2 regions of the Dyella sp. OK584 genome follow, and region 2 is predicted to be linked to the other one. Evidence: predicted binding sites of a transcription regulator. Region 2 holds the regulator's gene; the other holds the start of a gene.
The links. Region 2 encodes FliA, which starts transcription of late flagellar genes. Its sites were predicted from a motif close to TAAAGTTTNNCNNNCNNNGGCCGATAA; they were not measured.

Region 1 (16,145 bases), 2.2 Mb from region 2:
GGCGCTGCGTGATGGGCCCACGAGGACGCGGCAGCACGCAAATCGATGGCGTGTGCAGTAGCTGTTTTGCCTCCGGGCTGACTTCCGTCGCGGGCTCGGCGGCGGGACGGCCGATCAGGAAGCCTTGTGCGAAAGGGATACCGAGGTCACGCAGAACGCGCAGGTCGGCAAGATCTTCCACACCCTCGCCAACGAGATCCGTACCCAGGGTTTCAGCGACCTGACATAGCGACCGCACAATGGCCAACCGTCCCGCGCTGCGCGACAGGCCGTTGATGAGGTAGCGATCGATCTTCACCACGTCCGGGTGGATCTCGTTCCACATCTGGAAGTTCGAGTGGCCATTGCCGAAATCGTCGAGCGCCACGCGCACGCCGTGAGCACGCAGATAACCCAGCGCATGCGCAAGGCGCGCAGGGTCCTCCGCCATGTCGCGTTCGGTGACTTCGATGGTGACGCGCGCGGGGTCCAGTCCGCTGGCCGTCAGCGCGTACAGCACGTCGTCTGGTCGCAACGCATCCTGCAGGATGGCGTGGGCGCTCAGGTTCACCAGCAGTCGACCGGTTTCCGCGTACCCGGCGAACTTGTGGCAGATGGTGCGCGCGGCATGCAACTCGACTTCCGCGAGCCGACCTTCCATGCGTGCAAGGTCCAGCAGGTCGAGGATAGGCAAATTGCCAGACACGAAAGTACAGCGGCTCAATCCCTCGTGCGCCACGATCTCGAACGTGTCGACGCGCACCACGGGCTGGAAGACCGGTGTCAGGCTTCCTGCGACGAGTGCGCTCTCGAGCATGGCTTTGCGAGTGTGAGGGTAGGCGAGGATGGCTGACATGCCTGGCGTGGGTTCAGGCCGCTCTGGCGGCCCGAGTTGGGCGCGTCAGTGCGGAGGGAGGCCGTGCTTCCTGCATCGGTCTTGGAAGGTCTTCCTGCTGTGAAGGAAGACGGAAGAAGGCGACCTGGCGCATCAGCGCCTCGGCGTCGAGAGTCAGTGCGCGGCCCGTGACGTTGATGTCTTCCACCAGGCCGGCATTGGCGTGAGTGATCCGATCCATTTCCATCATGGTCCGGTTGATTTGGGTAATGCCGCTGACCTGAGCTTGCCCCGCATCGGAGATCTGCGAGACCAGCGCCGATACGCGCGTCATGCTCTGCATGACGCCATCGAGCGCAGCGCCCGAGCGCGCCACGCGTTCGCGGGCAGCGTCCACGGCTTCGGTACTGCTGTTGACGAGACGGCGGATATCCTTGCCTGCTTCCACGCAACGGTGCGCCAACTGGCGGACTTCGCCAGCCACCACCGCGAAACCGCGGCCGCGTTCTCCCGCCTGCGCCGCTTCAATGGCGGCGTTGAGCGAAAGCAGGTTGGTCTGGAAAGCGATACTGTCGACCAGATCCACGATCTCCGCGATGCCGCGGCTGGCTTGCTGAATGGCGTGCATGGAATCGAGCGCCTCGCTCGCCACATGGTGGCCTTGCTCGACATGCGTCAGTGCTTCGCGCGCCGCACCGGCTGCGCCGTCGGCATGGCCGGCACCTTCCACGGCGGTCGAGGCTACGTGCTCCATCGACGCCGTGGTCTGCTCGAGTCCAGCCGCCTGCATCTGTGTGCGCTGGCTCAACGCCTGATTGTCGTGCGAAAGATGGCGTGCGCGGTCGTCCACCGACAATGCGCTGGCGCGCACCTGGACCAACACGCGCGTGAGCTGTTGGTCCATCGTGGCGAGGGCGCGCAACAGCTTGCCGAGTTCGTCGTCTGTACCCGCATCGATACGCTCGCCCAGCAAACCGGCGGCGATGCGTTGCGCTACCTGCGTTGCCAGGTTCAGGCGTTGCATCAACGAGCGCATCAGCGCGCCGTCGAGCAGTATGGTGATGAGCAGAGCCACGACCAGCAGCACGCCCAGCACCATCATGCCCTGGCGATCGGCCTGGCGCTGCGTTTGCACCTGCTGGTTGCCCTTGGCCAATGCCGCTTGAAACAGGTTGGCAAAGTCGCTTTGCAGAGGTTCGAAAGCGGGCTGCACTTCGGTACTGAACTTGAGTGCGCCCAGGTCGAACTGGCCGGCGTCGAGCAAGGACAGTGTCTCGTCGATAGCGCGGTCGGCTTCGGCGCGATGCACGCCGGTGAGCTTCAGGGTCTGCGTTTCCTCTTGCGCCAGTTCGCTGCTGAGCAGAGCTTTCCAATGGCGTTCGGCATCCACTCGATCGGCATGGATGCGCATGTGTGCATCCTCGACGGCGGAAGGCAGCTGCGAAAGCACAGCATGCACCAGTGCCTGCAGGCTGCTGTTGTAGTCATTCTGTACTCGGCCGACATCGGCAGCGGGGCTGAGCGAGCCTTGCACGAGACCCTGGATGCGCGAGTCGGCCCGATGCAATTGCAGAACGCCGGCGGCGCTCATCACGGCAAGCAATCCAAGAATAGACAGCAGGCGCAGCAGCAGTCGCCGGCGCAGCGTCAGTCCGGGAATCCACTTCGGTAGTTTCAACATGGCACGTCTGGGTGAGGGAACTGCTAGGGGTGTCGGCTCACCGCGCTACAACTTTAGCTAGAAAGCCAAAAAAAATGTCTTAAATATCAATTTGTTATAGTTATTTTGAGAGGGCGATAAAGTGCGGCAAAAGTGACACAACAATATGTCGATCGAATGACTCTCGCGCCGCATTTCACATTTCACATTGCACAGAAAGCACAAGGCCCCACTGTCGGCGGTGGAGCCTTCTGTATGACAACGACCAGAGATGATCCGAACAAGCCTTCGTTCGTCATTCCAGCTTTCGCTGGAATGACGGTGCATTCGAACGGGCCTTAGCTCGCAGGCAACTGCTTCGTGCCGAAGATCTTGTCACCCGCATCGCCCAGGCCGGGCAGGATGTAGCCGTGTTCGTTGAGTCGCTCGTCGATGGCGGCTGTGTAGATCTCCACATCGGGATGAGTCGCCTGGATGCGCTTGAGTCCTTCCGGCGCGGCGACTAGGAACAGACCCTTGATGCGTTTGCAGCCGGCAGCCTTCAGCATGTCTACGGTGGCGACCAGCGTGCCTGCGGTGGCGAGCATCGGGTCGACGATCAGCGCGATGCGTTCGTCCATGCGACCGGTGAGTTTCTCGTAGTACGTGATCGGCTTGAGCGTTTCCTCGTCGCGCTGCAGTCCCACCACGCTGACTTTCGCCGCGGGAATCATGTCGAGCACGCCGGGAAGCATGCCAAGGCCCGCGCGCAGGATCGGCACGATGGTGATCTTCTTGCCCTTGATCTGATGCACGGTAAGCGGACCGGCCCAGCCCTCGATGGACTTCTCAACGGTTTCCAGATCCTTGGTCGCTTCATAAGTAAGCAGCGACGCAACCTCGGAAGCCAGCTCGCGGAACTCCTTGGTGCTGATGCCGGCGCGACGCATCAGGCCGAGCTTGTGCTGGATGAGCGGGTGACGGACTTCGACGATCTTCATGCGGGAACCCGACGATGGTGGCTGCTGCGATTGTGGCCCAGGCCGTGCGCCAGGCACAAAAAAAGGGTGCCGGTGGTCGCCGGCACCCCTGCGGCTGGCACTGGGTTTAGTGCGCGGCCGGGGCGGCGTCGCCCTTCAGGCAGGTGCTCATGAACTGCTTGCGGGCGTCGCCCTTGAGGGTCTTGGCTTGCGGGTCGGCGTTGCAGGCCTTCATCTTTTCCTGCTGGGTCTGCTTGGCCGGGGCCGCGGTCTCACCCTTCAGACAGCTGCTCATGAACGCCTTGCGATCATCGCCAGTCTTGCCCGTGGCCTGCTTGTTGCAGTCGGTCATGCGCTGCTGTTGCGAGTTCTTGGCGGGCGCGCTGCTGCTGGCGGCCTGTGGCGCGGCAAAGGCGGTGGAGGCGGCGAGGGCCAGCGCGACGCTGGCAACCATCAGGCTCAAACGCGAAGACATGCGGGTACCCTCCTTGATGACCGGCGAGTGCCGGCGGCGCAAGTCTATGCCCGCCGACATATCGGATGGGAGGGGAATACTGACCTGCGGCGCGCTGCGTTCAGCAACGCCGCAGGAAGGTTCAGGCTGCCTCGGCCTTGAGCTTGCGGGGGCCTTGCAGCAGCGCCTGTCGTACGTGCGACACCACCATGTCCACTTCGGCGCTGGTGACCAGGAAGTGCGGTGTGAAGCGCAACGAGTTGGTACCGCCGTGAATCACGCCCACGCCGCGCTCGCGCATGTACTCCTCGATGGAGTCCGCGCCGTAACACTTGAACTCCGGCGACAGCTCGCACGAAAACAGCAGACCGGTGCCTTGTACCTTGGTAATCAGGCCGCCCAGCTCGTTCTTCAGCACGTTGAGCTTCTCGACGAATTCCTTGCCGCGCTCGCGGATGTTGTCGCGCACGTCGTCCGTCAGCTCACCGAGCGTGGCCAGTGCCACGTCGAGCGCGCGCGGATTGGCCGTCATGGTGTTGCCGTAGATGCCCTTGCGGTACAGGCCTGCGGTGCGTCCGTTTACGGCGAGCACAGAGAGCGGGTACTGGCCGGCATTGAGCGCCTTGGAGAAGGTTTCCATATCGGGCGACGCCAGCTTCTCGAAGCCGGGGTAGTCGGTCACGGATAGTACGCCGTGTGCGCGCAGGCCAGCCTGGATCGAGTCAACCAGCAGCAGCGTGCCGTGTGCTTCGGTGAGCGCGCGTGCCTTCTGATAGAACTCCGGCGTTACCGCACGGCCCGGATCGCCTTCGCCCATCACCGGCTCAAGGAACATCGCTTCGATAAACCAGCCGTGCTTGTCGGCATCGGCGAATACTGCTTCAAGCTGCGCGACGTCATACGGCTGCACAGTCAGCAGCGTGTCTTCATTGCGATAGCTGGCCAGATGCTGCAGGTAGGTCTTGCGGGTGGAATCCGAATACAGCGCCGGTTTGTCGGTGCGGCCATGGAAGGCGCCCTTCACCACGAGGCGCTTGATGGTGCGGCCGGCATAACGCGCGCCGGCGTCCGTCATCAGCTTGGCATTGACGTCGGCAATGCGACAGGCCAGGCCCACCGCTTCGGAACCCGAATTGAGGCACAGATAGCGCGTGTACGGATTGCTGCCACGATGGCGGCCCAGCTCGCGATCCAACGCCTGAGTGAAACGCATCTGCGAGATGCTCGGCGTCATCACGTTCGCCATCACCTGCGGACGCGCCAGCGCCGCGTCGATAGCGGGATGGTTGTGGCCAAAGCCGAGCATGCCGTAGCCGCCGTTGTCGTGGGTCACCGCACCCTTCAGTGTGACGATCCACGGGCCGCGTGCAGCTGCCGGCAGATAACGGTTGATAGCATCGTCCGGATAGAAGTTGACGTATTCGGCCTGCACCTTCGCCAACTGCTCGGACTCGTCCAGCTTGAGGAAGTCACCCAATTCGGCGCGCAGCTCGCGGTGGCGCGCGATAGCTTCCTCGATCGCCTGCGCCAGTTCCGGATGACTGGCAGCAAAGCGTTCGATGGTGGCGTCGTCCAGGCCAGTGGTCAGCGATGCTCCGCCGAATTCGCGCAGTTCGCGCAGCTGATCAATCACGCCCATGGGTTTCTCCTTCAATGTCGACCTGCCTACCGTCCCGATGGCATGCACGTCGATGTGTCAACGAATTCGTAGTGGAAACGCGTGACCATTCAGCGTTTCCCGGCCTGTGGAGGCCATGTCGCATTGCGATCCATCACGGATGTGGCAATGCAACGACCACCTGAGCATAACGCGGCGATGTCGCCGCCGGTACCCCGGGTGACGCTTGTCACCTGCGTCGGCTGACGCTGGCGACTGCTGGCAAACCCTTGCCATGCCTAGCATGGCGGTCAACAAGGAGGAGCCATGACACACCCTGTCGCAGCAGTCGCCAGCCTCGCTGGCGCAGTGAAACGTTACGGTGATTTAACGGCGCTCGATGGTCTGGACCTCATGCTGCACCGCGGCGAACTACTCGCCCTGCTGGGCCCCAATGGAGCAGGCAAAAGCACCGCTATCGGGCTGCTTCTCGGGCTGATGCGTGCCGATGCTGGTCGCGTGGAATTGTTCGGCCGCGACCCGCAGGACATCGAGGCGCGCCGGCGTGTCGGCGTGATGCTGCAGTCGGCCATGTTGCCGGGCACGCTCAGCGTGGCGGAACTGCTGCGCCTGACGATGAGCTACTACCCGTCGCCACGCACTTTGGACGAAACGGTGGAGCTGGCGGGCGTTGCCGATCTGCTGTCACGACGCTACGCGGGGCTGTCAGGAGGACAGCAGCGTCGAGTGCAATTCGCCATGGCGCTGTGCGGTCGACCCGAGCTGCTTTTTCTCGACGAGCCCACCGTGGGCATGGACATCGACGCGCGACAGAAGCTCTGGGCAGCCATCCGGCAGATGGTTGCAGAAGGTTGCGCCGTGGTGCTCACGACACACTATCTGGAAGAGGCCGAGGCACTTGCCCAGCGCGTCGTGGTGCTGGCCAAGGGCCGCGTGCTCAGCGACGGCAGTGTGCATGCATTGCGTTCGCGGGTAGCGCAGACACGCATCCGTTGCATCACCGATCTGGATGCCCCGACGGTAGCAGCGTGGTCGCGCGTAGCGTCGGTGGCGCAGGAAGGCGGACGTCTGGAGATCCGTACAGACGCCGCCGAGCAGGTGGTGCGTCGGCTGTTGGATACCGATCCGGCACTGAGTGAACTGGAAGTGCTGCGCGCAGGGTTGGCTGAGGCATTCACTGAACTGACCCGCGAATTGCCCATCGAACAGGAGGCCGCGTGATGCAAGCCGTCGAAGTCATTTCCACAGTGCGTCGCGACCCCAGCAACATGCCCTGGCGTCGTGTTCTGGGCGCCTACCTGACCGAGATGCGTAGCGAATGCCTGCGCTATCTGCGGGCGCCGGGGTTCATGTTGCCGGTCACCTTGTTCCCGACCATGTTCTATTTGCTGTTCGGCGTTGTGATGAACCACGGTGCCGACGCCAATGCCGCGCGTTATCTGCTTGCCAGTTATGGTGTGTTCGGTGTGATGAGTCCTGGCTTGTTCGGTTTTGGCGTCTCGCTGGCGATAGAGCGCGACAATGGTCTGCTCACTCTCAAACGTGCGTTGCCCATGCCGCCCGGCGCTTATTTGCTTGGCAAGATGCTGATGGCGATGCTGGCGGCCGGCATGGTGATTGTGCTGCTGCTCGTGTTGGCCGTGGGATTGGCGCACGTATCGATCACGCTGTCGCAGGCGGCCTTGCTGTTGCTCACCGGCATGCTCGGCGTGTTGCCGTTCTGCGCGCTGGGTATGTTTGTCGGCACGCTGGTGAAAGGGCAGGGAGCGCCCGGAGTGCTCAACTTGATCTATCTACCAATGTCGTTCCTGTCGGGCCTGTGGATGCCACTGTCGATGCTGCCACCCGCGCTTGCACGCATCGCGCCGGTGTGGCCCAGCGCCCACCTGCATCTCATTGCCCTGCGAGCCCTGGGGCTCGGGCAGGAATCAGTATGGGTTCCCGTGCTGGTACTGGCCTGTTTCGGGGCAGTGTTTTCGATGCTGGCGGCACGACGCCTGCGTCGCATCGGTTGAAGTACGATGCGATTCGGAGGCAACTCCCATGGGAGGTGGGTGTGGTGCGCAAACTGATTAGTGCATGGTTCACCCCCGCACCGGATTCGATGGTGGCGCATAGCATGCGCAAGGGTAAGTCGCCCTGGGTCGATACGGTTCACTTGCTGTGGTCCGTATGGGTGTTCATCACCCCGGTGTTCGATCAGTTCACTTTGCGTTGGGCACTGCTGACCCTCATCAGCTATCCGGTGTTTCTGCTGCTGTACGCCTTCTGTTGCTTGGCATCGCGACGCGTGACTTACCGGTATGCGCTGATGCTGGTGGCGATGGGCCTGGTGCTGATGCCGTGGTATCCCAGTGGGCTGACGTATTTCATGTATGGCTGCGTCATGTTGTGCGGTCGCCGCATGAGCCTGCGTGCGTACATGGCCGCGCTTGCCGGGCTCAATGCCATTTGCCTGACAGAGGCGTGGCTACTGCACTATCCGTGGCAGGCCATTCTCTGGATGCCGCTGAGCAGCTTCATTGTCGGCATCGCTGTCAATGCAGAGCGGATGAGCGAGGAGAAGGAGGTCGAGCTGCGACTTTCGCACGACGAGGTGCGTCGCCTGGCCGCCACGGCCGAGCGTGAGCGCATTGGTCGCGATCTGCACGATCTGCTTGGCCATACGTTGTCGTTGATCACCCTGAAGCTCGAGCTATCGCGCAAGCTCTTCGATCGGGATGCGGACGCCGCGCGACGTGAGCTGGAGGAAGCCGAACGCGTGGCACGGCACGCATTGGCGGAGGTACGCGCCGCCGTCACCGGTATCCGCGCCACCGACCTCGCTGCCGAACTTGCTGCTGCCAAATTGCTGCTTGAGTCTTCCGATGTGGTGCTCGACTACGGTGCTCTGCCACCGTCGCTGCCGGTGCAGCTGGAGCGTGGCCTTGCGCTGGTCTTGCGCGAAGCGGTTACCAATATTGCACGTCATGCACGTGCCGACAGGGCTTGCGTGGCGGTGAATGTCGTCGGCGAAGCGTTGCAGCTGCGGGTCGAAGACAACGGTCGCGGTGGCATCGGCGAGCATGGCAATGGGCTTTGCGGCATGCGCGAACGCGTGCATGCCCTGGGTGGTTCGTTGACCGTGGAGTCGCCGGCAGGCCAGGGAACGCTGCTGCTGATCAGTGTTCCGTTGCGGCTTCGATCGAGGATCTTTGATGTGCCCGCGCCCAGTCGTCCGGCAACCGCTGATCTGACGGCGCAGGAGCGGCACGTTACATGACGCATTGGCCACGCATGCGACCGGATTCGCTGCTCGGGCAGCTGCCTTCACCCACATTTCTGCTTTTCGTATCGAACGACATCCCTGAAAGGAGCGCTGCATGATTCGCGTGATGCTGGCCGAGGACCAGGCCATGGTGCGTGGCGCGTTATCCGCCTTGCTCAATCTGGAATCGGACATCGAAGTACTTGGCTCGGCTGCCGATGGTGAGCAGGCCTGGCGCGAACTGCAGCGTTTGAAGCCGGATGTGTTAGTGACCGATATCGAGATGCCGGGCCTCACCGGCCTGGAACTCGCGCAACGTATCCAGCGCCACGGGCTGCCGATGAAGGTGATTATCGTCACCACGTTCGCGCGCTCCGGGTTCCTGCGTCGCGCGCTGGATGCCGGTGTGTCGGGTTATCTGCTGAAGGACGCGCCGGCCGAGAATCTCGCCGAGGCGCTGCGCATGGTGCATCGCGGTGGTCGGGCGATCGATCCGCAGCTGGCTCTGGAAGCCTGGTCGGAGGCCGATCCGCTCAATGATCGCGAGCGTCAGGTGCTGCGTCTGGCCGGCGAGGGGCAGTCTGCCAACGACATCGCCAGCCAGCTCAATCTTTCGCATGGCACAGTGCGCAACTATCTTTCCGAAGCCATCGGCAAGCTGGGCGCCACCAATCGCATCGAGGCATATCGGCTGGCGCGACAAAAGGGCTGGCTCTGACGAACAGAGGCAGCAGCTTCCAAGAGAGGCGCGTCGCAAAAGCGCCGGCTCACGGGCGTTCAGCCGTCCAATCCGGGTTTTTGGGCGATAATGACCTATTCGACGCTCAAGCCCTGCCGTGAAGAAGACAGATTTCGATTTCGAACTCCCGCCCGAGTTGATTGCCCAGGCACCGCTTTCCACACGTTCGGCCAGTCGCCTGCTGGTGCTCGACGCGGTGGCGCAGACGCGCCAGGACCGGATGTTCCGCGACCTGCCCGAGTTCCTGCGCGAAGGCGACTTGCTGGTGTTCAACGACACGCGCGTCTTGCCGGCTCGATTGCACGGCCGCAAGGACACCGGTGGCGCGGTGGAGATCCTGATTGAGCGCGTGACGGGTACGCACGAAGCGATCGTGCAGCTGGGCGTGAGCAAGAAGCCGAAGGAAGGCGGGCGGATCGAGCTGGCCGATGGCAGTTACGCCATCGTGCTGGGGCGCGAGGGCCAGTTCTTCCGGTTGCGTTTCGAATCGACCGATCCGTTGGAACGGCTACTGCTGCGGCTGGGCGAAATGCCGCTGCCGCCCTACATCGCGCGCCACGCCGACGCGAGCGACATGGAACGCTACCAGACAGTGTTCGCACGCGAGCCCGGCGCGGTGGCAGCACCCACGGCAGGACTGCATTTCGACGAAGCCACGCTGGCGCTGCTGCGCGAGCGCGGCATCCAGTTCGGCTATGTAACGTTGCATGTGGGAGCGGGCACTTTCCAGCCGGTACGCGCCGATGACATCAAGGATCATCAGATGCATCGCGAGTGGCTCAATGTGGGAGCGAGCCTGGTGGAGCAGATCCGGCGCACTCGCGCGGCAGGCGGTCGGGTGTTTGCCGTGGGTACAACGGTGGTGCGTGCGCTGGAAAGCGCCAGTCGGGACGGCGAGCTGCAGCCCTTCGCGGGCGAGACGCAGATCTTCATCTTCCCGGGTTACAAGTTCACCAGCATCGACGGCCTGCTGACCAACTTCCATCTGCCGCAATCGACGCTGCTGATGCTGGTGTCGGCGTTGGCGGGGCGGGAATTCATGCTTGAGTCGTACCGGCACGCGGTGGTTCAGAAGTATCGGTTCTTCTCCTATGGCGATGCCATGTTGATCCTGCCGAGAGGTGGGTCGATTTAGTCTCTCGTTCGGGCGGCGGGCGCTTTTTAGCTCGTCGTGCCAGCGGCTCTCCACAGCCGAAGGGCTGGTCAAGCGAGGAGCCAGTGCCTTTCTCTCGGTAATGTGCGTTAGCGCGACCGAGCCCGCTGCAGGCGAGGCCGATGACCAACACGCGACAACCGGGCGAACAGTCGTGGATCCCCGCTTGACCAGCCCTTCGGCTGTGGAGAGCCGCTGGGAGGACGAGCGGGACTGAGGCGTCAACGGGTGTCGTACGGCGAACCTCCGCAAGCCCCACAAAGCACGAAACTCCAGAACACGCGATAATTTGGCGATGACCTCCCTGACTTTCGAACTCCAGGCCACCGACGGCGCGGCCCGCCGTGGCCGTCTCACGTTTGACCGCGGTACGGTGGAAACGCCGGCTTTCATGCCGGTCGGCACCTATGGCTCGGTGAAGGCGATGACGCCGCGGGACATTCGCGAGATCGGCGCCGAGATCATCCTGGGCAACACCTTCCATCTGTTCCTGCGGCCTGGCCTGGAGGTCGTGGAGCAGTTCGGCGGGCTACACAAGTTCATCGGCTGGGACAAGCCGATCCTCACCGACTCGGGCGGCTTCCAGGTGTTCTCGCTGGCTCACAAGCGCAAGATCACCGAAGAGGGCGTGGCGTTTGCCTCGCCGGTGGACGGTTCGAAAGTGTTCCTGTCGCCGGAAGAGTCGATGCGCATCCAGAAGGTGCTCGATTCGGATGTCGCGATGATCTTCGATGAGTGCACGCCCTATCCGGCAACGGAGAAGGTGGCGTCCACCTCGATGGAGTTGAGCTTGCGCTGGGCCGAGCGTTCGCGTCGCGCCTTTGACGACCTGAAGAATCCCAATGCGCTGTTTGGCATCGTGCAGGGCAGCGTGTACGAGAACCTGCGTCGTCGTTCGGCGGAGGGACTGGTGAACATCGGTTTCGACGGCTATGCCGTGGGCGGCCTCGCCGTGGGTGAACCGGAAGCCGAGCGCAACCACGCGCTGGATTTCACTGTGCCGCTGCTTCCCGCGGACAAGCCGCGTTATCTGATGGGCGTGGGCCGCCCCGAGGACATTGTGGAAGCAGTGCGTCGTGGCATCGACATGTTCGACTGCGTCATGCCTACCCGTAACGCGCGCAATGGCTTTTTGTTCACCGCCGAAGGCACGGTGCGTATCCGCAACGCCAAGTTCGCATTGGACACACGCGTGATCGAGGAGGGTTGTGACTGTTATGCCTGCAGCAATGGTTTCAGTCGCGCGTACCTGCGTCACCTGGACCGCTGCAACGAGATCCTGGGCAGCCAGCTCGCCACCATGCACAACCTGCGGCATTACCAGCGGCTGATGGCCGGGCTGCGTGAGGCCATCGCCGCCGGGAAGCTGGACGACTTCGTGGCCGAGTTCTATGCCCGCCGGCAGGGTGGCGTGGCGGCCTGAAGTCCGCTGGCCAGACTCTTGGGTCGTCATCCCTGCGAAAGCAGGGATCCAGTGCCTTTTGACGCGCCCACCCAAGTCGCTGGATCCCTGCTTTCGCAGGGATGACGGGCAAGAGCTTTCGTTGGAACCCATCCCAGCCCTCTACGGTCGAGGACTTGCAAACCGCATTCCCCGCCGCCAGAACTCTTCGCGGGGCGGCCTTGTGGCGCATGCAGGGCCCAGGGGGGCGTGGCATAATCCACGATTCTTTTATCAGGTGTTGGCGGAAATTCCTGCTGGCATCGCTACTTACGAGACAAGCTGATGACTCTTCCGACCTTCGTGATCGCCCAGGCCGCTCCGGCAGCCAGCGCCCCGAACCCGATCATGACGTTCCTTCCGCTGATTCTGCTGTTCGTGGTCTTCTATTTCCTGATGATCCGCCCGCAGATGAAGCGTCAAAAGGAGCACCGCAACCTGGTGGCCGCGCTGTCCAAGGGTGATGAAGTGGTCACCAACGGCGGCATCGCCGGCCGTGTGGAAGAAGTAGGTGAGAGCTTCATCACGGTCGAGATCGCGCCGAACGTGAAGATCAAGCTGCAGAAGGGCGCCGTGCAGCAAGTGCTGCCCAAGGGCACGCTCAAGTCGTCTTGACGACTAGCCGGAGCGGAGGGGCTCCGGCTTATACGACGCATTGCTCGCCGCGGCTGCCTCCTGCCGCGGCTTTTGACGGATTCAACGCATGAGTGATTTTCCACGCTGGAAATACGCGCTGGTCGCCATCGTACTGGTGTTCGGCATTGTCTATGCGCTGCCCAATGTGTTCCTGCCGGTGCCTGCCGTGCAGATCACGGCCAATCGCAACGGCACGGTCGACCAGGCGTTCGAGCAGAAGGTGACCGATGCCTTGCAGAAGGCAAACGTCACCAGCACGAGCATCGAGATCAAGGGCGACCATCTGCTGGCCAGCTTCGCCAATGCCGACGTGCAGAAGAGCGCCTCCGACGCCATCAAGGCCGCGGTGGGCGACGACTACACAGTGGCGTTCAACCTGAAGTCCACCGTGCCGGGCTGGCTCAACGCCATCGGCGCCAAGTCGATGCCGCTGGGTCTGGACCTGCAGGGCGGCGTGCATTTCCTGATGCAGGTCGATCAGGACGATGTGATCGACAAGCAGGAAACGCGTTATGCCGATGACATCCGCAGCCTGCTGCGCGAGAAGAACGTCCGCTACGAGTCGGTGACCCGCAATTCGCCGCGCGGGCAGGGCGTGTCCGTGGTGCTGAAGTCTGTCGCGGACCGCACCGCAGCAGGCAACGCGATCTCGGTCGAATACCCCGACCTGACCGTGCAGGATGGCGCGCCGACTGGCGACCGTTTCCCGCTCACCGCCTCGGTGCGCCCGGACAAGCTGCGCGAACTGTCGCTCAACACCATCCGGCAGAACCTCGGCACGCTGCGCAACCGTATCAATGCGCTGGGCGTGTCCGAGCCGATCATCCAGCAGCAGGGCGAAAGCCGCATCGTCGTCGAGCTGGCCGGTGTGCAAGACACCGCCGAGGCCAAGAAGCTGATCGGCGCCACTGCCACGCTGGAATACCGCGCGGGCTATGGCACGTCGCAGCAGGCGATCGACGCCCAGCGCAGCGGCATCGTTCCGCCTGATGCGCGCCTGTACAAGGGCCGTGAAGGCCAGCCGTACCTGCTGAGCAAGAACATCATCGTCACCGGCGACCAGCTGGTGGACGCTTCCTCTACCTTCGACCAGCAGAGCGGTTCGCCGGCGGTGTCGGTGACGCTCAATGCGGCCGGCGCCAAGAAGATGCTGGACTTCACCACCGGCAGCGTGGGCAAGCCGATGGGCGTGGTCTACGTGGAACGCGTGGTCGACACCAAGGTGGTCGATGGCAAGGAAGTGCGCACGCCGAAAATCACCGAGGAAGTGATCAATTACGCCACCATCAATGGCGTGTTCGGCAAGAACTTCCAGACCACCGGCCTGCGCAGCCCGAAGGAAGCCTCCGAGCTGGCGCTGCTGCTGAAGGGCGGTTCGCTGGCTGCGCCGGTCGACATCGTCGAAGAGCGCGTGATCGGTCCCAGCCTCGGCCAGGACAACATCCAGAAGGGCCTGAAGGCCGTGATGATCGGCCTGGCGCTGGTGCTGCTGGCCGCTGCCTTCTACTACAAGCTGTTCGGCCTGGTGGCCGACGTGGCGCTGTTCTTCAACCTGGTGATCCTGGTGGCGGTGATGTCGGCGGTTGGCGTCACGCTGACCATGCCTGGCATCGCCGGTATCGTGCTTACGCTGGGTATGGCCATCGATGCCAACGTGCTCATCTGCGAACGCGTGCGTGAGGAACTGCGCAACGGCTCCACGCCGCTGGCGGCCATTCGCGCTGGCTACGACAAGGCATGGGCCACCATTCTCGATGCCAACGTCACCCACCTGATCGCCGCGCTGGCGCTGACCACGATGGGCTCGGGCCCGATCAAGGGCTTCGGCGTCACGCTGCTGATCGGCATCCTGACCTCGATGTTCACCTCGGTCACCGTGACGCACGCGATCACCGCGGCGATCCACGGCCATCGCAAGCTCAAGACGCTGTCGGTCTGAAGAGGAACAGGCACACATGGAAATCTTCAACCACAACGCAAATATCAACTTCCTCGGCATGAGGAAGATCAGCGTGGGCATCGCGATCATGTTGATGCTCGCTGCCATCGCACTGATTGGCATCAAGGGCCTCAATTACGGTCTCGACTTCACCGGCGGCGTATCGCTGGTGGTCGACTACAACCAACCGGTGCAGATCGGCGAAGTGCGTGATGCCCTGGAGAAGGGCGGCATGGAGCACGCCATCGTGCAGAGCCTGGGCGGCACCAAGGAGGTGTCGATCCGCCTGCAGCCCAAGGACGATCCGAACTCCGGCGTCGCCAACGGTGGCAAGGTGAACCTGGACAAGATCGCCGCTGACGTCACCAAGACGCTGCAGGCAGCGCGTCCCGATGCCAAGCTCAAGAGCCGCGACTACGTTGGCTCCGCCGTGGGTGAGGAGCTGCGCAGCGACGGTATCCTGGCGGCCATCGTGGTGATCGTCGGCATCGGCCTGTACCTGGGCATCCGCTTCGAGTGGCGCTTCGCCGTGGCGGCCATCGTCACCGAACTGCACGACGCGCTGGTGACCGTGGGCATCTTCGCGCTGGTGCAGCGTGAGTTCGACCTCACGGTGCTGGCGTCGGTGCTGGCGGTGATCGGTTATTCGATCAACGACAAGGTGGTGGTGTTCGACCGCGTGCGCGAACTGTTCCGCCTGGCCCGCAAGGCCGAGCCGGAAGAGATCCTCAACCGCTCGATCAACAACACGCTGTCGCGAACCATCATCACCGCACTGTTCACCGCCATCACCATGGCTGCGCTGTACTTCTTCGGTGGTCCCGTGGTGCATGGCTTCGCCATCACCATGCTGATCGGCATCCTGGTGGGCACGCTGTCGTCGATCTTCGTCGCCAGTCCCATCTTGCTGTGGCTGGGCGTGTCCAAGCAGGACCTGATGCCCAAGACCCGGGACAACCCGGAGCTGGCGCGTCGCCCGTAAGCGACACAGTCTCCCAGTGCGTACGAAACGGCCCGGTTCTCCTGGCCGTTTTTTTTGGACTGAACGGCCTGTCACTGCCTGCCGTTGCGAGCCTCGTTATCTGAAGTGGCTTCGACTTTGGTCGTGACCGTTGCCTTGGGTTACGCCGTCCTCGCGACAATTTTTTTCGCGTGGTGAATCAGTTACGTCGTTAACAACGGCGCACAAAAATACGCACTGATGGATTTGCATCGCACGAATGCTTACATCAAGTTGACATTCCGTAAGAAAACACTCTACTTTCTCTTTCATCTGCTGTTTTAGACAGCTTGATGACAGTTATAGAGGGCCCGTCGCAAGCACTTTCGGTGTCGCGGCGGGGGAGGCGCGGTTCTGCGGGGGGGCCTGACAGACCGCACCAAGTAGGTAACTCACGACCGATCGTCCCGCGGACGACCGGCACGGTTTCGTTTTGCCCATTTTCAGGGCTGTTACGGGGAGATCCATTAGATGAGCTTTCGTAT
Region 2 (16,145 bases):
CAGCAGCAAACCCTGCAGGGAGAACGCGAGAGCGTCATTGCTACCAGCGAATCGGTGGTCATCAGTCGCCCCGTTCCGTTGTCCCAGCTGACGCAATTCGTGACCGCGCGATCCATGGGAGCCTGGCTCGCCGACAAGGGTGGCGCAGTGCGCTACGGTTTCACCATCGATCTCGACACCATCAAAAGCGAACTCAAGACCTACAGCAGCACCTGCGAGCAATTAGCGAAAGCTTCCAGAAGTGGAAAGACCTGAGCTGACCCCAGGGCCTGCATCGGCTAGTTGAGGAGGTCCTCCCAATTGGCAGGGACTTTCTCCTTCGGCCCCGGCACGCCTTGCTCGAGAGGGTGCGATTGCGGTGGTACCAATGAAGGGCCGTCGAAGAACTCCTCGGTTCGAAAGTCGTAAAACCAGTCTTCGCCAGGTTCGAAGCTGGCTATAACGCCGTGACCCGTCGACTGGAAATGCTTGGTCGCGTGCTGGTTCGGCGAATCGTCACAGCAGCCGATATGACCACACTGCGCGCAGCGACGAAGGTGAAGCCACCAGTGGCCGTCTTTCATACACTCGACGCAACCCGTGCCGCTTGGCGGGACACTCGCATCCACGCCTTCATGCTTGATGGTCATGATCGTTATCCCTCTCCGTGTGTCGACATTATCAGGCCAGATCCGCTCTTAAACCGACGTCATATCGCCCCACCCAAGCACTGCTGGTGCCTTTGCCAGGCATGACTTCCAGACAGTTTAGAAGGCCAAACGTCTACATCATGTAACAGGATTGATACATCACAGCGCGCGTCTTCCATGCATTTCGAAGCCACCAGTCTTCATTCGTTGACACTCTCAGGAACCGCGCGTAGCCTCCGGCTCGCCGCACATGCGCGCAGCCATGTCGAGGGGAAAACCGTGAAACGCAACTCGATACTCATCGTGTCATTGCTCTTGCTCGCGACCCTTGGATCAGCATTTGCGCAGGATGCCAAACCTTATAAGGACGGCCAGGTTCGTGTCGTCAGCTTTGTAAAGATCAAACCTGGGCAGTTCAACAACTACATGAAATTCCTGGACGGTCCTTACAAGACGAACATGGAAGCCATGAAGAAGGCTGGCCTGATCACTGGCTACACCGTCTATCAGACACAGGCACGTTCGCCACAGGATCCCGATCTGATCCTCGCCGTCACGTATTCCAACATGGCAGCACTGGATAAAACCGACGAGGCCGATGCCGTCCAGGCAAAGACCTTGGGTCCGAGGGATGAACGTGACAAGGCGTCCGCGGACAGAGAGTCGATGCGCGAATTGCTCGGCAGCCAGATGCTACGCGAGCTCATACTCAAATAGCCTCGGCCATCGGCTGCCGACAGGGAGGAGGCGATCAACGAAACGTGATTGCCTCCTCTCATTTCATTTCCCTACCGGAAGACCGGCCCGGCTCCACAGCGACAGCGCGAGCCCAACGACGATCAATGCCAGAAGAAAGAGATTGACGATGAACCCTGGCGGTGACCCTATTGTGGCTATCGGCAGGAAATACAGGATCAACTTCCTGCTCAGGTGCTCCAGCAAGAAGAGCGCAAACAAGAGCGGCACCATGGCGCGATATCGGACCATCGCCACGCCGCACAACAGGCACATCACGAGCTGACCCAATCCCCATATGGCGAACAGGGAAACAACGGCCTGGGCGCCCGCTGGCGTGAACGCATCAAGGGGAATGCCATCAGCCGAGCTTGCCACGTGGTGGCCATTGAAGATCGAGTTCACGCCGATGCCCACCTTGATGAGCACGAGCAGGCCAAAGATCCAGAGCGCGAGCTTGTGACCGTGATACGCGTTGTCGATGCGCTGAGGAAGAAGCTGACTGGACATGGCGTGTCTCCACTGGTGGAACGCTATTCCCCCGAAACCGGACTGCCACACGGCCAACCGCAAAGGTCCGGCTATGCAACCCTGTCTAAGCACGAAAGTTTCTTGCGCAATCCATCATGCTGATGAGGGAGTATCTGCGCAAAATCGGTTATCCATCCATTCCGCGCTACCCGCAACATTCGTCGCATGCAACGCCAGCCGCAACCGTCGCGGCTTTAGCTCGTCTGGCCCACAACCGCTTCGAGTGGCTATGTTCGCCAGCGTGACACTAGTTCTCCCGGATAAGGCGGAGATCGTTGAACTTGCGCCGCTCGATCAGCGCATTCACCTTGCCATGATCGTCGCGACGAAAGACCAGCAGATTGCGTTCGTCATCGCTGCCCATGAATACATCCTTCGCGATGGGTTCAAGCACGTTCGCGGTGCCCCCGGGGCGTGTCACATAACTCAGCTCGCCGCCCTTGCTGATTATCGTCCAGGCACGGCCCGGCCCGTATCGATAGGTGCCGGCGTAGTCGTGAAGGTCCAGGCCGGACACGGCGAGCTTGGGCGGCGGCGTAGGCAGTGTCACGTCCTCGTAGCCGGCGAGCTTCCACGCGCCATCTTGCTTGACGAAGGTGAGCAGCGACTCATAGCGCACGACGAAGTTTTGCCCGAACACGGTTTCGCGTTCGTACTCCTCCACCTGCAGTATCGCCGTGTCACCGTATTGCTGCGCATGCGCGTCGCGCAGCTCGATACTTCCGGAAAAGCCCGCCGGAAAAGGATGGATGGACGCCACGGTATCGGCTTTGTGCGCAATGCGGCCGAACTCGTCGATGATCACTGCGTCATCGGTAAGCGCCTTTTCCCACACTGCCTTGTCACCCGTGGGAATGGCGTCAACAAGGTCCTGCGTGGTGTGCAGCAAGGTATCGCGCAACGATGCGGGCGCTTCGACGGCAAGCGTTGGCGAGGTTTCGCCTATCGATACAAGGAAGGCCAGCAGGAGTCCGAACGATCGCATGCGCATCATGACGTCTCCCGGGAATTGGCCGGAGCATGCGCCGCTCCCGATGCCCGTACCCGTGCCTGAAGTCACAGCGCAGGGGCGTTGCGGCGCCCCTCGATTCGAGCGTTGCCCGAAAGCGTCAGGCCGCCTCGCTCTCCAACGGAAGACGGCACAGGCAACGCACGTCGAGCAGGGCGATGAAGCTCCCTTGCCAGGGCAAGATGCCGTGCACCGGATCGTCCTCACGCGCTGCACCGCCCGGTAGCGGCGGAGCGATTTCCGATGTGCCGGGCGACACCAGATCGCCGATGGCATCCACACGCAGCCCTACCAGATGCGGGCCATGCGAAAGCATCACCAAACGCACCTGGGCCTCATCGTCCCCGACAGATTCGGGGAGGCCGAGGCGGCGACGGCCATCGAGCACGGGTACGATGCGGCCGCGCAGATGGCGGATGCCGAGCAGGTCGTTCGCCGCGCCGGGCACAGGCGTCAATTCGCCGTCGCGGATGACTTCGCTGACATGTCCGAGCGGCGCCGCGTACAACTGCCCGCCAAGGCGGAATGAAAGCCAGCGTTCGTCGGTGGTGTGGTTCTGGACAGGACTCAAGACATCGACTCCCCGGCATGTGCCGGCACGGCATGTATCGCGTATGCGTTCGTCACGGCCCGTGCTCCGGCGCCCTGTTGTGTGGCGCGGTCACGATAATGGTGCCGGCGGCGGCATTTGGCGTGAGTGGCGCTGTGTTCTCGCCATGCGGCTCGGCAAGCACGACTTTGTTCACGGGCACATCACGGCCGACCTGCAACGGCCTGATCGGCGCGGGCATGTTCGGCAATGCGGCAGTGGCCTGAGCCGCAATGGTAGAAGCGGCAGGCGCGGGCGCTCCACCGGCGTCACCGTTGTCCACCAGCTGCCCCATGTGCTCGACGTCGTTGTAGAAGCGCTTGGGTGCGTTCTGGTCGCTCAGCACCACGACCAGCACGCGACGGTTCTGGTTGCGGCCGTCCTCAGTGGCGTTGTCGGCATTGGGGCGATATTCGCTCCAGCCGACAATGCCAAGGCGTTGCGGGTCGATGCCGTGCTCGGAAAACAGCCTCGCCACGCTCGCCGCGCGCGCGGCGGACAATTCCCAATTGGAGGGATATAACGAGGTGTTGATCGGCCGGTCATCGGTGTAGCCCTCGATGCGCACCGGGTTGGAGAACGGATGCAGGATGGCGGCGATCTGGTTAAGCACGTCATCGGCGGGCGGGGAAATCTTCGCCACGCCGCTAGGAAAGAGAATGTCGGTGCGCAGCTCGATCTCAAGCCAGGTGGTGGTCTTGCGCACGATCACCATTTGCTTGTCGATAAGCGGCTGCAGCGCGCGCTGCACTTGATCGCGGATCAGCTCCAGGTTCTGCTGCTCGGTGTGCTCCTGAAGCCGCTGACGTACATCCATCACGCGCACCGGCTGCGGACGCTGCGGAATCGGAACATTGACCGGTGTAGTGGCCGCGCCCGGCTGTCCTGCGGGCGAGGCCAGCGCTGGATCGACGTTGTGCGGCTGCACGCGCGTCTGCGGCATCGGGGCGATCACATGACTTGAGCCGTTGAACGCCTCGATGATCGATTCGGACATCACGCGGTACTTGCCTTCGTTCACCACGGAGACCGCGTACATCACCACGAAAAACGCCAACAACAACGTCATCAGGTCGGCATAGGGAATGGCCCATGCCTCGTGATTGACGTGGTCTTCGTGGTGTTTTCTAGAGCCCCTCTTCATATCCCGAGCGCCTCGCGCCGGGAGCTGTTTGCCCGCATGGCAAGGAAGAACGAGGGCGTGTATGTCGATACACAACCGAGTGATGACACCGCCACGCGGGCAAACAGACCCGGCGCGAGATGTTTGGGATATGAAGAGAGGCTCTCCATTCTCACGGCAGGTAGCCCTGCAGCTTGGCCTCGATCTGACGCGGGTTGGAGCCTTCAGCGATGGCGACAAGACCTTCGATCACAATCTCGCGCATCTGCGTCTGCTTGTGGATGATTCCCTTCAGGCGCGCTGCCATCGGCAACATCCACAGGTTGGCCAATGCCACGCCGTAGATGGTGGCCACGAAGGCCGCGGCGATACCGTGGCCGAGTTTGCTGGGGTCGGCCAGATTCTGCATCACCGCCATCAGGCCCATCACCGCACCGATGATGCCCATGGTGGGCGAAAAGATGCCGGCGTTCTCAAACACCTTGGCCGCGGCAAGGTCAGTGTGCTCGCGTGCGTCCACTTCCACTTCGAGCACGCCGCGAATCGCCTCGGGCTCGCTGCCGTCCACCAGCAGCTGCAGGCCCTTGCGCACGAAGGTGTCGTCTTCCGATTCGATCTGCGGCTCCAGACCGAGCAGACCCTGGCGGCGCGAGATTTCGCTCCAGCCGACGATGCGACTGATCAGGTCGGCTGGCTGATGCTTCGGTGGCTTGTACACCTTTGGAAACATCGCCAACGCGTTCTTCAGCACCTTGCCCGTGTTCTGCACCAGCAACGCCGCAATGGTGCCCAGAAACACGATGACGAAGGCCGCCGGATTCCACAGCGCTTCCACGCTGGAGCCCTTGAGGATGGTGCCGACGATCACGACCACGAAGGCCAGGATCGTACCGATGAGACTTACCAGGTCCATGTCAGGCGCTAACTCTCAGGGATGGGAGGAGTTGTCCGTCGTTGCCGGCCAGGCCAGCCAGATCCATCACCAGCGCAAGACGACCGTCGCCGGTAACCGTCGCACCCGCCACAGCGGGTACGCCTTCGAACAGGGGGCCGAGCGGTTTCACCATCACGTCTTCGCGACCCAGCACGTCGTGCACCAGGCAACCCAGACGCATATGCCCAATGTGTAGCACCACCACGTGACGTCCCGAAGGACCGTCCATGCCAATCCAGCCGGCGAGGTCCGCCAGCGCGAGCGCGCGACCGCGATGCGATGCCACCGCGCGGCCGTCGAGCCATTGCTGCTGACCCGGTGCCAGCTCGAACACTTCGTCAATATTGCTCAGCGGAAGCGCCAGCTGACGCGCACCCACGCGCACCATCAGCACGCGCTGGATCGCCAGTGTAAGCGGCACGGCCAGTTCCAGCGTGCTGCCACGACCGAGCTGCGAGCGCACCTGCAACGTGCCACCGAGTTCAGCCACGCGTGTCTTCACCACGTCCATGCCAACACCGCGACCGGAGATATCGGACACCGTGGCGGCCGTGCTGAAGCCGGGGCGGAAGATCAGTTCGTAGCATTCGTTCTCGCTCAGGCGCGATGCCTGCGCCTCGTCGATCACGCCCTTCTCCACCGCCTTGCGGCGCAGGACTTCGGGGTTCATGCCGCGCCCATCGTCGGACACGGTGATGACAATGCGCTCGCCACGCTGGCTGGCGGAAAGCGTCACCTTGCCCTTGCGCGACTTACCGGCACGCTCGCGGTCCGCCGGCATTTCCAGGCCGTGGTCGAGCGCGTTGCGGATGAGATGAACCATCGGGTCAGCGAGTGCCTCGACCAGGCTGCGATCGAGGTCGGTGCCTTCCCCTTCCTGCACCAGTTCCACTTCCTTGCCGAGCTGGCGCGAGAGGTCGCGCACGATGCGCGGGAAGCGCTGGAACAGGCGGCCAACCGGCTGCATGCGCATGCCGAGCACGGTGGCTTGCAGCGCATCGGACACACGATCAAGTTCACTCGCGGCGAGCGCGAGCGTTTCGTCTCCGTGCTTCGCCGCGAGGCTCAGCAGGCGATTGCGAACCAGCACCAACTCACCGGCGCGATGCACCAGGGTATCCAGGCGCGCGGTATCCACGCGCACGGTATTTTCAGGTGCCGGCGCCGCACTACGTGCTGCAGGCGCAGCGTTGTGTACGGGTGCGGCCTGAGCGGGCGCCGCTGACAGTGCTCCGGGCGCAGAGCCCTTGCCATGCAGGTTGTCGAGCAGCGACTCGAATTCATCGTCCGAAATGCTGTCCGCTGCCGATGCTGCAACCGGTACGGCTTCCTGCGCGCTGGGCATACCGCCCTTGCCGTGCAGGTTGTCCAGCAGCGCTTCGAATTCGTCGTCGCTGATGCTGCCCGATGCGGTTGCAGGCGCAGGCGTACCCGGTGCACCGCCACCGCCGTAGAGGCTGTCCAGTAGCGCTTCGAATTCGGAATCGTCGATGGTGCCGTCGCTCGGCGGCGGCGCTATCGGTTTTGGCGCGGGCTTCTGCGCGACGGCGCCGGCGGGCGAAATCCGCTGCAGCAGGCTTGGCGGCGGCATCTCCATCGTCGTGCCGCCGGCCAGGGCAGACAGCATGTCGTTGAGCAGATCCAGCGCTTCCAGCAGCGCATCCATGCGGTTGGAGTCGAGCAACAACCGCCCACCGCGTGCCACGTTGAGCAGATCTTCCGCGTGATGGCACAGCTGCACCATCGGCTCCAGGGCGAGGAAGCCCGCGCCGCCCTTCACCGTATGGAACGCGCGAAATACCGCATTCAACAGTTCGGCGTCGCGCGGAGCAGTCTCCAGCCCGATCAGCTGCTCGCCCAGGCGCTGCATAAGATCCCCGGCTTCCGCCAGGAAGGCATCGCGCAGCTCCGTGTCCAGCTCCGGCGTCATGCTCAGAACCCGAATTCGCTCAGCAAACGATCAGCCTCGTCCTGGCTGGTGACCTTGACCGGCCCCACGGCCACTTCGCCATGGGCCAGTGCGCCGGTGAGGCTCACCAGCTCCAGCAAGGAGTTCTCCACGCTGCTGATGAAGGCGACCACTTTCTTGATGCGCTGGCCGGACAGGTCCTGCCACGACTGCGCCACCACGAAATCGGCGAGGCCGTCGCGGCAATCGTTGGCGAAGGTCTGCGCCTGCTTCGCCAATATATGCGCGACGTCGCTGGGCGGCGTGCCGTCGATCACGGCGTTGGCGTTTTGAGCCACTGCTTCGGCCAGCGGACGCATGCGCTCGGCAAAATCGAGCGAGCGGTGCGCAGCCTGCGAACTCATTTCCAGCACATCATTCAGGTGCTGGCGCGCGTGGGCCACGCTACCCGGAACGCCTTCCTGTGCCAGATCGCCACCGAGGCGACGTACGGCGTCGTGCAGGTCACGGGCCAGCAGGCCCAGCGCACGGAACACGCGCTGCTCGCGCTGGCGCACGAGTACATCCAGCGCCTGCTCGAAAGCGGCACCATCGGTACTGTTGAGCAAGTCGTGCAATTCGCGCGGCAGTTCGCCAGCCATCAGATTCGGTTGTGCGTTCATGCGGTGGCTCCGCTGGCGGCAATCCGCTCGAAAATCTTGGTGAGTTTTTCCTGCAGGGTGACGGCGGTGAACGGCTTGACGACGTAGCCGTTCACGCCGGCCTGCGCGGCGGCGATGATCTGGTCGCGGTTGTTCTCCGCGGTGACCATCAGCACCGGCATGCCCTTCAACGAAGGCTCGGCGCGAATCGCGCGCAGAAGGTCAATGCCCGTCATGTTGGGCATGTTCCAGTCGGTCACGACCAGATCGAAGGCGTTATTGCGCAGCATCGTCAGGGCGTTTTCGCCGTCGTCGGCTTCCTGGATGAGCGGGTTGCTGAAACCCAGCTCCACCAGAAGGTTGCGAACGATGCGCCGCATGGTGGAAAAGTCGTCCACCACCAGGATCTTCATATTCTTGTCCAAACCACTTTCTCCGCTTGCACCGTGTGGTCCGGTGCGCCATGCCTGAAGGGAATCCCGGGGTTATTACTCAATGGTGTTCACGGCTCAATCTTGTTCGCGCCAGTCGGTCATGCGCGCGCGCAACCGGACGACGGCCTGACCGTGGATCTGGCAGACCCGCGATTCGGTGACGCCAAGTACTGCGCCGATCTCTTTGAGGTTCATCTCTTCCTCGTAATACAGCGACATCACTAACTGCTCGCGTTCTGGCAGGCTGCCGATCGCATCGATCAGCGCCTCGCGCATGCCGGCGTGCTCCACGCTGTCCTGCGGCCCAAGGCTGTCCGCATCGGCTACGTCGAACGCCGCGCCACCATCCCCTTCGTCCGGCACGGAGAGGCTGAGCAAACGCGCGCTCGCCGCATCGGCCAGCACCTGGTGGTATTCCTCGGCACCCATGCCCAGTCGCCGCATGACCTCGGCGTCATCGGCATCGGCGCCGGTTTCGATCTCGATCTGGCGCACCACTTCGGCCATCTCGCGCACCTTTCGGTGCACCGAGCGTGGCGTCCAGTCGGTACGCCGCAGTTCGTCGAGCATCGCGCCACGAATGCGGATACCCGCAAACGTTTCGAAGCTCGCATTGCGTCCGGTGGCGAAATTGCGCGCCGCTTCCAGCAGGCCAATCATGCCGGCCTGGATCAGGTCGCTCACGTCCACGCTTGGCGGCAGGCGGCCCATCAGGTGATAGGCGATCCTTCGCACCAGCGGCGCGTGCTGGCGAACCAGTTCGTCGGCACTCTGCCGTTGCAGTTGCAGATATTCGGAAGCCACGCTCATCTCACCACCCCGTCGCCGCTGCGGCCTGCCTGCTGAAGAAGGCAATGCGGTCCAGCCCCAGTCGCTCGGGTTCACCCCATGTATCGACCGCACCTGCCAATTGCTTGAATGCCTGTCCCGAACGACTCGACGGCCACAGATCCACCACCGCGCTCTGGCGCTTGATGGCCTGCTTGAGCCGTTCGTCGTGCGGCACCATCCCCATGAATTCCAATGCCACGTCCAGGAAGCGGTCGCTCACGCGTGCCAGCTTCTGATGCAGCTGCCGCGCTTCGCCCGCGTTGCGCACCATGTTGGCCACCATGCGGAAGCGGCGCACACCAAAGTCACGGCTGAGCACCTTGAGCATGGCGTAGGCGTCGGTAAGCGAGGCCGGTTCGTCGCACACCACTAGCACCACATCGTCGGCGGCCGCGGCGAACATCGCCACGTTGTCCGACAGGCCCGCAGCCGTATCCACCAGCAGGTAGTCGGGCGGCGACACCAGATCATCGAACGCGCGGATCACCGCGGCGTGCTCGTTGTTGCTCAGCTGCGCCAGTCGACGTGTGCCGGAGCCGGCGGGCACGATCTTCATACCATGCGGGCCCGTCAGCAGCAGGTCTTCGATGCCGCAATGGCCGTCCAGCAGATGACCGATATGGCGCGTTGGCGTGAGGCCAAGCAGCACGTCGATGTTGGCCAGGCCCATGTCGGCGTCCAGCAGGATCACCTGGTGCCCGGCCATCGCCAGCGACATGCCGAGGTTCACCGACACGGTGGTCTTGCCCACACCGCCCTTGCCGCCAGCCACCGCGATGGCGCGGCAACGCCGGCGCGCGGGAGGGCTGGCAAGGCCAAAGGCCTGATCGGGTGTGGGTGTTTGTTTGCCATGCCGCTCGGCCAGAGCCCGCAGCATGCTTTCCAGGCCAATCGCCTGATTCATCGCAAAAGCACTCATGCGCCAGCCACCGCTAGTCCGAAACGTTCTGCCATCACATCGTCATCAGCGGACGCCACGCCGTTGCCCTTGAGCACCTGGGCGGCGCGGCACACCAGCACACGCGCGTCGGCGGTGGCGATGTCCTCGGGCACACGCTGGCCGTCGGTGATGTAGTCGAGTGCGAGCCGATGACGGATGAGCACCGACAGCGCACCGCCGAGGCTGGGTGCCTCGTCGAGTTTGGTGAGAATGCACGCGTGCGGTTTCAGCGGCAGGTATGCGCGCACCGCTTCATCCAGCGATGGGGCCTGCGCATTGGCGGCCAGCACCAGGCATGAGCGCAGTTCGCCGCCGTTGCCCAGCACTTGCAGCTGTTCGGCCAGTCGCGGATCGCCACCGGCGAGTCCTGCCGTATCCACCAGCACCGTGTGGCAACCACGCAGCAGATCCAGTACCTGTCGCAAGCTGTCCGCGTCATAGGCGGGATACACGCGCACGCCCAGCAGGCGACCGTAGTGTTCCAGCTGCGCGGCAGCGCCAATGCGGTAGTGATCGGTGCTGACCAGCGCAACCTGCGAGGCACCCTGACGCATCACCGCACGCGCGGCGAGCTTGGCAATGGTGGTGGTCTTGCCGACGCCGGTGGGTCCGACCAGCGCCGTCACGCCGTGGCGTTCGGACTGGTCGCGCCGGCTGATGGAAAGGCTGCGGCTCAGCACGCCCAGCGGCAGGTAGCGCGCCTGTTCGGGGGTGATGTTCGCAGGCAGCTCGGCCACCAGTCGACGTGCCACATCCGACTCGATGCCCAGGCGCGTCATCTCGCGCAACACACGTGCACGCAGCGGCTGGCGGCGTTCCATGTCGTTCCACACCAGGCTGGAAAGCTGCGTCTCCAGCAACTCTCGCAGGCTGCCGAGTTCGGCACGAACGCGAGCCGTGTCCTGCACGGCGCGCTCAAGCAGAGGATGAATCGGTGCGGACGGGTCGATCGTTACGGTCGGCTGCGCTGCCTCGACAGGCGCGACGGGCTGCATCGGAGCCGCAGGCTGGATTCTGGGGGTAGCGGTTTGCAACATGTCCGACGCGGGCGGAGCCATGGGCGGCCGTGCGCGCGACAGCGTGACGGTTACGCCATCGTCGTGACGGCTGATTGGCGGCAGCGGCGGCGGCATGACGTCGTTCCGGCTCGCCGTCATCGGTTTCGCTTCGGCCGACGCATGATCGGACGGCGTACGCGACTCCACTTGCAACGGCGCACCGTGGCGTGCGGCTTCGCGCACCAGCGCCTCGTCATAATCAACGGCGGCGATGATCTCGATGCCATCGCTCATGCGGCGCGTGGAAAGGATCACCGCATCCGGGCCCTGGTCCTCGCGCACTTCGCGCATGGCCTGGCGCATATCGGCGGCGACGAAACGTTTGATCTTCATGCTTTGCTCCGCAAGCGGGAGCCGGCGATGACGAAAGGCGAATGGGCAGGCTGCAGGCCTGTGGGGCCGTGCATCGCTCGCTGTTCCAGTTCCCGATATTTCATTTCCGACTCCCGACTCTTATCGACCCAGCGCCTGCACCAACCGCACTCTCCGGTTGTCGGGCACCTCGTTGTAAGCCAGTACGTGCAGGTTCTGTGCCACGTGGCGAGTGAAGCGCGCGAGCCACGGACGCAGCTGCGGCGCGACCAGCAACACCGCGGGTTCGCCACTCATTTCCTGCTTGCGCGCGGCGTCCGCGACGCCTTGCTGCAAGCGGTCCGCAAGACCCGGTTCCACTGCGGCGCCCGCCACACCGCCATTTGCGAGGGAGCCGAGCAAAATCTGTTCGAGCTCCGGCGCCAGCGTGATGACCGGAATCTCGGTGCCCAGCCCGGTGATCTCCTGCACGATCTGCCGACCCAGCGCGACGCGCACGGCGGCGGTGAGAGTGCCGGGATCCTGACTCTGCCCCGCATGCTCCGCCAAGGATTCGACGATGCTCCGCATGTTGCGGATCGGCACGCGCTCGGCCAGCAGGTTCTGCATCACCTTCACCACCACGCCCAGCGACAAGCGCTTGGGCACCAGGTCTTCCACCAGCTTCGGCGTGGTCTGTGCGAGGCGGTCGAGCAGTTGCTGTACGTCCTGGTGACCCAGCAATTCGTGCGCGTGGCCCTGCAGGATGTGCGACAGATGCGTGGCGATCACCGTGGCCGGATCGACCACCGTGTAGCCCAGGCTTTGCGCGAGTTCGCGCTGGCCCGGCTCGATCCACATCGCCTCCAGGCCGAATGCCGGATCGCGCGTGGCGATGCCGTGCAGCCCTTCCTGTACACGGCCCGGATTGATCGCCAGCAGGCGGTCGTTGTGAATCTCCGCCTCGCCCATCGGCACGCCCATCAGGGTGATGCGATAGGTGTTGGGGCCAAGGTCCAGGTTGTCGCGGATGTGCACCGGCGGCACCAGAAAGCCCAGCTCCTGCGAAAGTTTGCGGCGCACCGACTTGATGCGGCCCATCAGTTCGCCGCCCTGGTGCGTGTCCACCAGCGGAATCAGTCGGTATCCCACCTCCAGCCCCAGCGGATCGACGCTGGCGACGTCTTCCCAGCCCAGCTCCAGGCGTTCCACCGGCGCGGCCGGCGGCGGGATTTCGGTAGCCGCCTGGGCAATGCGTTCCTTCGCTTCCTGATCGCGTTTGATCATCAGCCACGCAGCGCCACCGCACGCGCCGCCCAGCAACAGAAAGGCCATATTCGGCATGCCAGGCACCAGGCCCATCACACCCAGCACCACACCAGCCACCGCCAGCGCACGCGGCTGGCCGAACACCTGGCCGATCAGCTGCTTGCCCATGTCCTGCGCCTTGGAGACGCGCGTGACGATCACTGCGGTGGCAATCGACAACATCAGCGAAGGCACCTGGGCCACCAGGCCGTCACCGATGGTGAGCAGGGTGTAGGTCTTGGCAGCGTCGCTCGCCGAGAGGCCGTGCTGCATCACGCCGACGAAAAAGCCGCCGACGATATTGATGATGAGGATCAGGATGCCCGCCGTGGCGTCACCGCGCACGAACTTGGAGGCACCGTCCATTGAGCCGTAGAAGTCCGCTTCCTCGCGCACTTCCTGGCGACGGTCGCGTGCCTGTTCCTGGTTGAGCAGGCCGGCGTTGAGGTCGGCGTCGATGGCCATCTGCTTGCCAGGCATGGCATCGAGGGTGAAGCGGGCGGTCACTTCGGACACGCGCGTCGCACCTTTGGTCACCACCACGAAGTTGATGATGGTGAGAATGGCAAACACCACCAGGCCCACCGCGAAGTTGCCGCCGATGACGAACTCGCCAAATGCCTCGATCACCTTGCCCGCCGCGCCGGGGCCGTCATGGCCATGCAGCAGCACCACGCGCGTGGAAGCGATGTTGAGCGCCAGACGCAACAGCGTGGCCATCAGCACCACGGTGGGAAACGCAGCAAATTCCAGCGGCCGCATCACGTAGATCACCGCCAGAAGGATCACCAGCGACAATGCGATGTTGAAGCTGAAGAGCATGTCCAGCAGGAACGGCGGCAGCGGCAACATCAACATCGCCAACATGGCGAGCATGATCACCGGCGCGCCGACGCCGCGGCGTCCGAGCGACTTGAGGGTATCGATGGCGGTAGCTGTGGCCATGCTTAACTTCCGTCAGAACTTGTAGGGACCCATCAGGTCCGGATCGACATCGGGTTTGGGTGCCTTCGGCGGTTCGTCACCACGCACGACGGCCTGCTTGAGCTGGAACACGTAGGCGAGCACCTGCGCCACGGCGACGTACAACGACGCCGGAATTTCGCGATCGATCCGCGTGGTGGCATACAGCGCGCGAGCCAGTGGCGGCGCCTCCACCGTCGGGATGCGATGGCTGCCGGCGACGAGGCGAATCTGCATGGCCAGTTCGTCCACGCCCTTGGCGATGACGCGCGGCGCGCCCATGCGGCCCTCGTCATAGCGCAGCGCCACCGCGAAGTGCGTGGGGTTGGTGATTACCACGTCGGCGCTGGGCAACTCCTGCATCATGCGTTTGCGCGCCATCTGGTATTGCAGCTGGCGAATGCGGCCTTTGAGCTCGGGATTGCCATCGCTTTCCTTCGACTCGTCCTTCAACTCCTGGCGTGTCATGCGCAGGCGCTTGGTGTGGTCGAACTTCTGGTACAGCGCATCGGCACCGCCGATCAGCGCAAGCACGGAGCCGAACAGCAGCGCGCCGTGACCAAGCAGGCTTATGGCCTTGATCGCGCCGGCCCCCACTTCGCCGTGGCCAGTTGCCATCAGGTCGGTCTGCCAGTTTTTCAGCACCATCAGCAGCACCGCGCCGATCAGCACCAGCTTGAGCAACGATTTGGCCAGCTCCACCAGACCACGCAAGGCGAAGATGCGGCCCAGGCCCTTGAGAGGATCGAGCCGTTCCAGCTTCGGCTGCAGTGCTTCGGCGCTGAAATTGAGACCGCCCAGCAGCACCGGTGCGGCAAGCGCGGCCAGCATGGTGGCCAGTGCCACTGGTGCAAACAGCGCCATTGCCTCGCGCACGGCCATGGCCAGCACGCGTGAAGGCAAGGCATCGCTGAACAGCGCGTCGCGGCTGTAGTTCAGGCCCAGGCCGTAGATGTGGCGCACGTGTTCCATCGAGCGCTCACCGCCGCTGATCAGCGTGGATACACCAGCCAGCACCACCACCGCGCCGGAGAGATCTCGCGAGCGCGGCAGGTCACCCTTTTCCCGCGCCTCGCGCAGGCGTTTTTCGGATGGTTGTTCGGTGCGTTCCTGGTCGTCATTCTCGGACATGGTGCGGCTTCCTCATCCACCGACCAGTTCGTGCATCAGCGTCCACGCGCTGATCTGCAACGATTCGAATGCACCCGGCACGCTGTGCATCGACATCCACAGCGCCACGAATCCCAGCGTCACCGTGATGGGAAAACCCACCGCGAAAAGATTCATCGCCGGCGCGGCGCGGCTGATGGCGGCAAAACCGATATTGACCATCAGCAGCGAGGTGACGGCCGGCAAGGCAACACGAACCGCACCACCGAACAAATGCGTGGCAAACGCGACCACGGCATGCAGCCCGTTGCCGTCGATGGCCGCCTGGCCAGGTGGCAAGGTGCGGAAGCTGTCGGCCAGCAGCGCGATCAGACGCAAATGGCCGTCCATTGCCAGAAACAGCAGGGTCACCATCAACAGATAAAACTGGCTGAGTACGGGTGAACTGCCGCCACCGCGCGGATCCACCGTCTCGGCAAAACCCAGGCTCATGCTTTGGCCCACCAACTGGCCACCCAGCGATACCGCCTCGAACGCCATCTTCAGCACAAAGCCGACTGCGGCACCAATCAGCACCTGGCTCACCATCACGGCGATGCCATCCGTACTCATCGGATCGATGGTCGCGGGTGCAAGCGGCGCCATCACCGCTGTAAGCACCAGCATCACGCCGAGACGGATGCGCTGCGGCACTACCGCATCGCCGAATACCGGAGCGATCAGACACAGGCCGCCCACCCGAGCCATCGCCCACATCAACGAGCCCAGCAGGCGTTGAATGTCGGCCAGGTCGACGGTGGTCATTTAACCGCCCCGGGCAGGCTTTCGATCAGCTGGCGCGTGAACTGCACCAGCGTTCGCAGCATCCACGGACCGGAAATCAGCGCGACCAGCGCCATTGCAATGACCTTGGGAATGAAGCTCAAGGTCATTTCGTTGATCTGCGTTGCGGCCTGCACCACACCGATGATCAGGCCGACCAACAGCGCGGTGAGCAGCAGGGGCGCGGCAACCATCATCGCCACATAAAGCGCGTGCTGGCCGAATTCGATGACGGATTCAGGCGTCATGGCGTGCTCTCGCTCCCTTTCGCCTCTGTGGAGATGGCTG

Region 1: AC3CBN_RS09990 (methyl-accepting chemotaxis protein) is a predicted target of FliA. The motif match lies at 2,525-2,551, and genes of this name have one in related genera.

What each region holds. Positions count from the first base shown of each region.
Region 1 covers NZ_CM173542.1:2,251,278-2,267,422, forward strand. The annotation lists gene AC3CBN_RS09985 (EAL domain-containing protein) at 1-796, opposite strand, end outside; gene AC3CBN_RS09990 (methyl-accepting chemotaxis protein) at 849-2,495, opposite strand; gene upp (uracil phosphoribosyltransferase) at 2,813-3,454, opposite strand; gene AC3CBN_RS10000 (PsiF family protein) at 3,561-3,908, opposite strand; gene AC3CBN_RS10005 (aminotransferase class III-fold pyridoxal phosphate-dependent enzyme) at 4,030-5,526, opposite strand; gene AC3CBN_RS10010 (ABC transporter ATP-binding protein) at 5,812-6,726, shown strand; gene AC3CBN_RS10015 (ABC transporter permease) at 6,726-7,520, shown strand; gene AC3CBN_RS10020 (sensor histidine kinase) at 7,610-8,767, shown strand; gene AC3CBN_RS10025 (response regulator transcription factor) at 8,868-9,470, shown strand; gene queA (tRNA preQ1(34) S-adenosylmethionine ribosyltransferase-isomerase QueA) at 9,589-10,626, shown strand; gene tgt (tRNA guanosine(34) transglycosylase Tgt) at 10,940-12,067, shown strand; gene yajC (preprotein translocase subunit YajC) at 12,371-12,700, shown strand; gene secD (protein translocase subunit SecD) at 12,789-14,660, shown strand; gene secF (protein translocase subunit SecF) at 14,677-15,642, shown strand; gene AC3CBN_RS10055 (TonB-dependent receptor domain-containing protein) at 16,144-16,145, shown strand, end outside.
Region 2 covers NZ_CM173542.1:4,420,114-4,436,258, forward strand. The annotation lists gene AC3CBN_RS20030 (hypothetical protein) at 1-255, shown strand, start outside; gene AC3CBN_RS20035 (UBP-type zinc finger domain-containing protein) at 279-629, opposite strand; gene AC3CBN_RS20040 (hypothetical protein) at 807-1,346, shown strand; gene AC3CBN_RS20045 (hypothetical protein) at 1,410-1,874, opposite strand; gene AC3CBN_RS20050 (nuclear transport factor 2 family protein) at 2,143-2,889, opposite strand; gene AC3CBN_RS20055 (chemotaxis protein CheW) at 3,005-3,475, opposite strand; gene motD (flagellar motor protein MotD) at 3,528-4,637, opposite strand; gene AC3CBN_RS20065 (flagellar motor protein) at 4,789-5,529, opposite strand; gene AC3CBN_RS20070 (chemotaxis protein CheA) at 5,531-7,480, opposite strand; gene AC3CBN_RS20075 (protein phosphatase CheZ) at 7,483-8,121, opposite strand; gene cheY (chemotaxis response regulator CheY) at 8,118-8,525, opposite strand; gene AC3CBN_RS20085 (RNA polymerase sigma factor FliA) at 8,610-9,344, opposite strand; gene AC3CBN_RS20090 (MinD/ParA family ATP-binding protein) at 9,346-10,269, opposite strand; gene flhF (flagellar biosynthesis GTPase FlhF) at 10,281-11,696, opposite strand; gene flhA (flagellar biosynthesis protein FlhA) at 11,817-13,907, opposite strand; gene flhB (flagellar biosynthesis protein FlhB) at 13,920-15,056, opposite strand; gene fliR (flagellar biosynthetic protein FliR) at 15,069-15,839, opposite strand; gene fliQ (flagellar biosynthesis protein FliQ) at 15,836-16,105, opposite strand.